Regions from separate parts of the Buttiauxella sp. BIGb0471 genome, predicted to be linked through region 3. Evidence: predicted binding sites of a transcription regulator. Region 3 holds the regulator's gene; each other region holds the start of a gene.
The links. Region 3 encodes CRP, which controls carbon source genes, mostly activating them, when cyclic AMP is high. Its sites were predicted from a motif close to ATGTGANNNNNNTCACAT; they were not measured.

Region 1 (2,275 bases), on a different contig from region 3:
CATCACCAGATTACCGATCATTTTGCTCGGCACTTCACGCTCGCCGGTGCCACGTAATTGGGATTTGATATGGTTTATCGCCATTTCTACGTCATCGGAACTGACAGGGCGCTTTTCCAGCGCTTTTAAAAAACCGCTGCGCAGTTTGTCTTCATTAAACGGCTCACGAACATCATTACTTTTCACCACGCGCGGCATAACAAGTTCTGCCACTTCAAACGTCGTGAAGCGTTCATTACAAACCAGGCACTGACGGCGACGACGCACGGAAGACCCTTCGCCGACAAGCCGGGAATCAATCACTTTGGTGTCTACTGCGAAACAGAATGGGCAATGCATGGCGCGTCCTGAATGATTTTTCAAATGAAGAATAGTTTACCGCGAAGTAGCGGTAGTACAAAGGCAACGCCACGTAATGCTAAGAAATATGACTTTTCATTCCGGGCAGGCTACGCTTAAAACAGGACGAAACTTTAAGGAAAAATTAGCGATGACAAAGAGTTACCTAAGAATTCTCCTGGTTAGCAGCCTGGTAAGCCTCAGCGCCTGCGCCCAACAAACTGAAGTCCGCCAGATGAAGAGCGAAGTGGGTTCGTTAAATAAAGAAATGACCCAACTCACCGACCAGACCGTCAAGCTGACGCAACAAAATTCGCTCAATGCCAAATCAACAACTGGTGTTTATTTGCTACCAGGTTCCAAAACGCCCGCTCGCCTGAACAGCCAATTGGGCAATTTGCAAATGTCTCTGAGCAGCATCACGCCTGAAGCCAACGGCAGCCGGGTGATGCTCATTATTAAGGGCGAGTCGAACGATCCGCTGCCTGCTTTCACTGGCAAAGTAGAATGGGGGCAGATTCAGGGCACGACCGATAACTACCAGGAAGTGAACGTTCAGTCGCAACAATTCAGCGCGCCTGCCAGCGTCTTAGCGCCGAGCGATGTCAGCATTCCATTGCTACTTTCAGGGCTTTCACCAGATCAACCCGGTTTCGTGCGTATTCATGACATTCAGCCTGTAGACCCTTCACAGGCATTGCCCGCGCAATAAACTCCGCAACCCTCACGCCCGTGAGGGTAAGCCTCGGTAACATCTGCGTTTTTTGTTACATCTTGCCGAAGAAAGTATGACAAACGGCCTACCATACCGCCAATAAACCCAGTGATCTGAATCACATATATTTGTAACTTTGCCTCATGCATTTGCTTAAATTTACGAAGCAGGTAGAATCTCGCCCGTTTTTAATGTGCGCAAACGTGAACGCAATCGATTACGCATGTGGCGATAATGTGAAATGAAACATATTTTTGTGAGCAGGGATTTCTATAATAGGCGCGTCAATAAGAAACCAGCTGAATGGTTGATGACCTTGGTGATCACTCACCTCCTGCCCTCACGGGATTCATGTAAAAACAGTGGCATAAAATATTATGAAAAAAATTATTTTGGCGGCTAGTACCGTCCTGGCGCTTTCAAGTTCTTTCACGGCTCAGGCCGACGATGCAAAAAATACTGAATACCTCTCTGATTGGTGGCACCAAAGTGTCAACGTGGTAGGCAGCTACCACACTCGTTTCGGACCAAAAATCACTAACGACGTCTACCTGGAATATGAAGCGTTTGCCAAAAAAGATTGGTTAGATTTTTATGGCTACATCGATATTCCAAAAACCTTCGAGTGGGGCAACGGCAACGATAAGGGCATCTGGGATGACGGTTCTCGTATGTTTATGGAGATCGAACCCCGCTTCTCTATCGACAAGTTGACTGGCACCAGCCTGGCATTTGGTCCATTTAAAGAATGGTACATCGCCAATAACTATATCTACGATATGGGTGCTCACGGCGACGATGCCAGCAAACAAAACACCTGGTATATGGGTCTGGGTACCGACATCGACACCGGTCTGCCGATGAGCCTGTCTCTGAACGTGTACGCAAAATACCAGTGGCAAAACTATGGCGCGTCCAACGAAAACGAGTGGGATGGCTACCGCTTCAAAGTGAAATACTTTGTGCCGATTACTTCCCTGTGGGGCGGTAACCTGAGCTACATCGGCTTCACCAACTTCGACTGGGGTTCAGATCTGGGCGATGACAACTTCATCGACAATAAGGGCAAACACGCCCGTACCAGCAACTCCATCGCTTCCAGCCATATCCTTGCGCTGAATTACGATCACTGGCATTACTCTGTGGTTGCTCGTTACTGGCACAACGGTGGTCAGTGGGCAGATAACGCCAGCCTGAACTTCGGTGATGGTGATTTCAACG
Region 2 (2,275 bases), 130 kb from region 3:
ATCTGCTTTCTTGAGAACTAAATGACCCGCCACCGTGATGCCTCAAAAACCGAAAGAATCAGAAAGTATTGGCTTTTTTGGCTAAAAAAACGGTGACTGCCTTCGCGATTACTGAAGTTGCGTGTCACGCCCCTGGCGAATCTCACGCGGGGACCAGGAAAACTCACGCTTAAAAAGCGTCGAAAAATGGTTACTGTCGCCAAAACCGCACTGGAAGGCGATTTCCGTCACGCTCTCCTCGCCATGACGCAGCAAATGACGCGCTTTCATCAGGCGCAAACGGTTGAGATAACGCTGCGGAGTCATGCCGGTTTGCTGTTTAAGCTGCCGATGCAACGTGCGCAGGGAAAGAGTGAATTGTGAGGCTAACTGTTCCCAACAAATATCCTCGGCAAAATGGTCTTCCAGCCACGCCATCAGTTGATTTAAGCGGCCTTCCGAGTTGCTTGCGCCTTCCATCATGCTGCCTTTACGCAGCAATACCAGAAGCTGCATAAACAGAATTTCACGGTTGGCGACGGCGTGCGTGTCCGCCGCTTCGCCAATTTGCTCAAACTGATCGATCAGGCCGCGTACCTGTTGCAGCACCGGCTGGTTTACACGCCAGTGCGACGGATAATTGCCGTCTAGTTCCTGCGGCAGCAGCTTATCGAGGCCGGACAAAAAGCAAAACGCATCCGGGGCGCGATACAGAATATTGGTCAGACACAGATTTTCGGTGTGCTCGTACAAATGGCGGTCGTGGTCACGTACAAAGCAGACCGAACCGCCACTCAATGTGTAGGGGTGGCCGTTAAAAACGTGCGTTCCAGTGCCATGTTCCACAATGACGATTTCATAAAAATCATGATGATGTTCAGGGAATGCAGCCTGGGGTAAACGCGGCTCAATCGCCACGGATGAATGTCCAGATGGGAAAAAGTCAAAACCATGCAATACCGTCATCATTACCCCCAAGCTTTTTTAACATGGGCAGATAGTAGGTAACGATTCTCATCTGCACCTTAAAGTTTCGACACGAAATCAGTTAAAACTTGCTCGTTTTTTAAGAACGGACGGGAATTATCAGGAAATGCGGAGAGCGTCACAGGGCAGCTTTATGGGTGATAAACATGAATCTGTGACATCACTCACGTTCACCTTTGCCTTTTTGCCAATGGCTGATAGGCACTGTCAGTGTCGAGAAGGTGGACGACGGCGTTACTTTTTAAAGTGGGGGCAATTAATTTAGCAAGGACCCCCAAAATGACTCTACGCCATAGTGTTGCGGTAGACCTGGGCGCATCAAGCGGCCGTGTCATGCTGGCGCGTTTTGATAGCGACACTCGCAGTATCTGCCTGCGCGAAATTCATCGTTTCACTAACTGCTTAAGACTGGCCGAAACTTCCACCGTCTGGGACGTCGACGCGCTGGAAGATGAAATCCGTACCGGCCTGCAAAAAGCCTGCGACGAAGGCATTGCTATCGACAGCATCGGCATCGACACCTGGGGTGTGGATTACGTGCTGATTGACCGCGAAGGCAAGCGCGTCGGGCAGCCTATTTCCTACCGCGACAGCCGTACCGATGGCGTGATGGACACCGCGCTCAAGCAGTTGGGCCGTGAAGATATTTACCGCCGCACCGGCATTCAATTCCTGCCATTTAACACGCTCTATCAGTTCCGTGCGCTGGTGGAACAGCAGCCGGAGCTGATTGATAACGTCGAGCATGCCCTGCTGATCCCGGACTATTTCTGCTTCCGCCTGACAGGCGCTCTGAATTGGGAATATACCAACGCCACCACCACGCAACTGGTGAACATCAACAGCGACAACTGGGATGAAACGCTGCTCGACTGGGCGGGCGTGCCGCATAAATGGTTCGGCACTCCGACGCATCCGGGCAACGTTATCGGCCAGTGGGTTTGCCGTGAAGGCAACAAAATCCCGGTGGTTTCGGTTGCCACACACGACACCGCCAGTGCGGTGATTGGTGCACCGCTGAAAGACAAAGATGCCGCTTACCTTTCTTCTGGCACCTGGTCGCTGATGGGCTTTGAGAGCAAAACACCTTATGCCAACAGCGCGGCATTAGCCGCCAACATCACCAACGAAGGCGGTGCGGAAGGGCGCTACCGGGTGCTGAAAAACATTATGGGGCTGTGGCTGTTGCAGCGCGTGACCCGCGAGTTGGGGATCACCGATCTGGCGGATCTTATCGATCGCACCAAACAAACACCGGCCTGCCGTTTTGTGATCAACCCAAATGACGATCGTTTTATTAACCCTGAAA
Region 3 (2,275 bases):
CAGTAATCCGCCAGTTGGCGATAGAGCAAGCTTAATGATTCGCGCAGTGGCTGCTCGCGCCACATCCAGAACCAAAACCAGTTAAACACGCCGTACCAAATTGTACCGCTGACATACAGCAGCATTGGCTTCCAGATGGGCATATTCCCCGCCATGCTGAGTGTAAAGATCGCGGCAATGAGTGAGGCGGGAAGCAGACGAGCATGCAGGGAGCTGATTTCTGCTGTGACGCCCAGCAATAGCGCCATCACAGCCAATATCACCGGCAACGGCACGGAGGTATAAAGCAATAAAAGCTGCATGATCAAACTGCTGACGGCAAACAGGCTACCGCCGACGATCAGGCGTTTGAAGAAGCGTTTATGGGGAGTATCAAGCCCTGCAATGTTGCAGCAGGCAGGGACTAAAGAGAAAAGCAGGCCGGACTGGAGATTGCCAAAGAGCAAACCTACTGCCACCGGAAGGCACAGCACCAGCGTTTGCCGCAGTGCGTAGTTAACTTCAGGATGGTAGATCAGTCTTCGCCACATAAACCCTTCTTACTTAAAGCTGCAGCGGCGTTAGCTGCGTTCATCCACCCGAATTACTTACTTGAGTAAGCTCATCGGGATGAACTCACTTGCTGCCTTGCTGCAGCTTCAATTAATCGGGTTTCGGATTTAGTTTTTTAGAGACAAAAAAGGCGTGTTATGAAGCAACACGCCTTTTTTGAGACGGAGATTAACGAGTGCCGTAAACGACGATCGTTTTACCGTGAGCAGAGATCAGATTTTGATCTTCCAGCATTTTCAAGATACGACCAACGGTTTCGCGAGAGCAACCCACGATCTGACCGATTTCCTGACGGGTAATTTTAATCTGCATACCGTCCGGGTGGGTCATTGCATCAGGCTGTTTAGCCAGGTTCAGCAGTGTCTGCGCGATACGACCAGTCACATCCAGGAATGCCAGGTTACCGACTTTCTCAGATGTCACTTGCAGACGGCGAGCCATCTGTGAAGACAGGCGCATCAAAATGTCTGGATTGACCTGAATGAGCTGGCGGAATTTTTTATATGAAATTTCAGCCACTTCGCAGGCACTTTTAGCACGAACCCAGGCACTACGTTCCTGACCTTCTTCGAACAGCCCTAACTCGCCAATGAAATCGCCCTGATTCAGATAGGAGAGGATCATTTCCTTGCCCTCTTCATCTTTGATCAGAACAGCCACAGAACCCTTGACGATGTAATACAACGTCTCAGCCTTTTCACCCTGGTGAATCAGTGTGCTCTTCGATGGATACTTATGAATGTGGCAATGGGACAAGAACCATTCGAGAGTCGGGTCTGTTTGCGGTTTGCCAAGCACCATGCGCGGTTATCCTCTGTTTTATAACTGGCTACCAACGACAGGACGCTAAACATCCTGTCTGGCGTTGCAAGTATTAGAATATTCCCCACCTTGGGGAGATGGCATGCAAGTCATTCTTGCTGCCTGTAATTAGTGATGTCCTCTGCATACATGCATAACGTCAATGTATCGATGTTGCATCTGGATTGTTTTAGCATAGCTTTTGACAAGTGTCTCCTATTGTCTCGTTTCAGCTTGACGCAGGTCGCCTTCCATTGCCAGATTTGCTGAATCTGCGTACTCTGAAAGACAATTTTTTCAACGGGAGAAGCAACATGCAAGCACGAGTGAAGTGGGTTGAAGGGTTAACCTTCCTTGGGGAGTCCGCTTCTGGACACCAGATTCTGATGGACGGTAATTCTGGCGATAAAGCACCCAGTCCGATGGAAATGGTTCTGATGTCCGCTGGTGGTTGTAGCGCAATCGACGTGGTTTCTATTTTGCAAAAAGGCCGCTACAACGTGACTGATTGCGAAGTGAAACTGACCTCCGAGCGCCGCGAGGAAGCGCCGCGTCTGTTCACGCATATTAATCTGCATTTCATCGTGACAGGCAAGGAATTGAAAGATAATGCAGTTTCGCGTGCGGTAGACTTGTCTGCTGAGAAGTACTGTTCCGTTGCGTTGATGCTGGAAAAAGCCGTAAACATCACCCATAGCTACGAAGTGATTGAAGGCTAGAGTGAAGTAAAAGGGCGGTGTTTAGCCGCCCTAATTATTGATATTCCGACCTTCCGCCAGGCGCTTAACTAACGGCGTCATGATCAATTCCATTGCCAGTCCCATCTTGCCGCCCGGCACCACTAATGTATTGATGTGGGAAATAAATGAGCCTTGCAGCATGGCGAGCAAATACGGGAAGTCGATATCATCCAGACCGCGAA

Region 1: a site for CRP is predicted at 1,161-1,178, ahead of M2371_RS16455 (nucleoside-specific channel-forming protein Tsx). Genes of this name have one in related genera too.
Region 2: a site for CRP is predicted at 1,073-1,090, ahead of rhaS (HTH-type transcriptional activator RhaS). Genes of this name have one in related genera too.

The regions. Positions count from the first base shown of each region.
Region 1 covers NZ_JANUEU010000005.1:119,602-121,876, reverse strand. Annotated here, with positions in the region: gene nrdR (transcriptional regulator NrdR) at 1-339, opposite strand, end outside; gene M2371_RS16460 (DUF3251 domain-containing protein) at 491-1,051, shown strand; gene M2371_RS16455 (nucleoside-specific channel-forming protein Tsx) at 1,432-2,275, shown strand, end outside.
Region 2 covers NZ_JANUEU010000004.1:141,623-143,897, reverse strand. Annotated here, with positions in the region: gene rhaR (HTH-type transcriptional activator RhaR) at 1-33, opposite strand, end outside; gene rhaS (HTH-type transcriptional activator RhaS) at 109-945, opposite strand; gene rhaB (rhamnulokinase) at 1,246-2,275, shown strand, end outside.
Region 3 covers NZ_JANUEU010000004.1:14,730-17,004, reverse strand. Annotated here, with positions in the region: gene M2371_RS13970 (YccS/YhfK family putative transporter) at 1-530, opposite strand, end outside; gene crp (cAMP-activated global transcriptional regulator CRP) at 721-1,353, opposite strand; gene M2371_RS13960 (OsmC family protein) at 1,668-2,072, shown strand; gene M2371_RS13955 (phosphoribulokinase) at 2,103-2,275, opposite strand, start outside.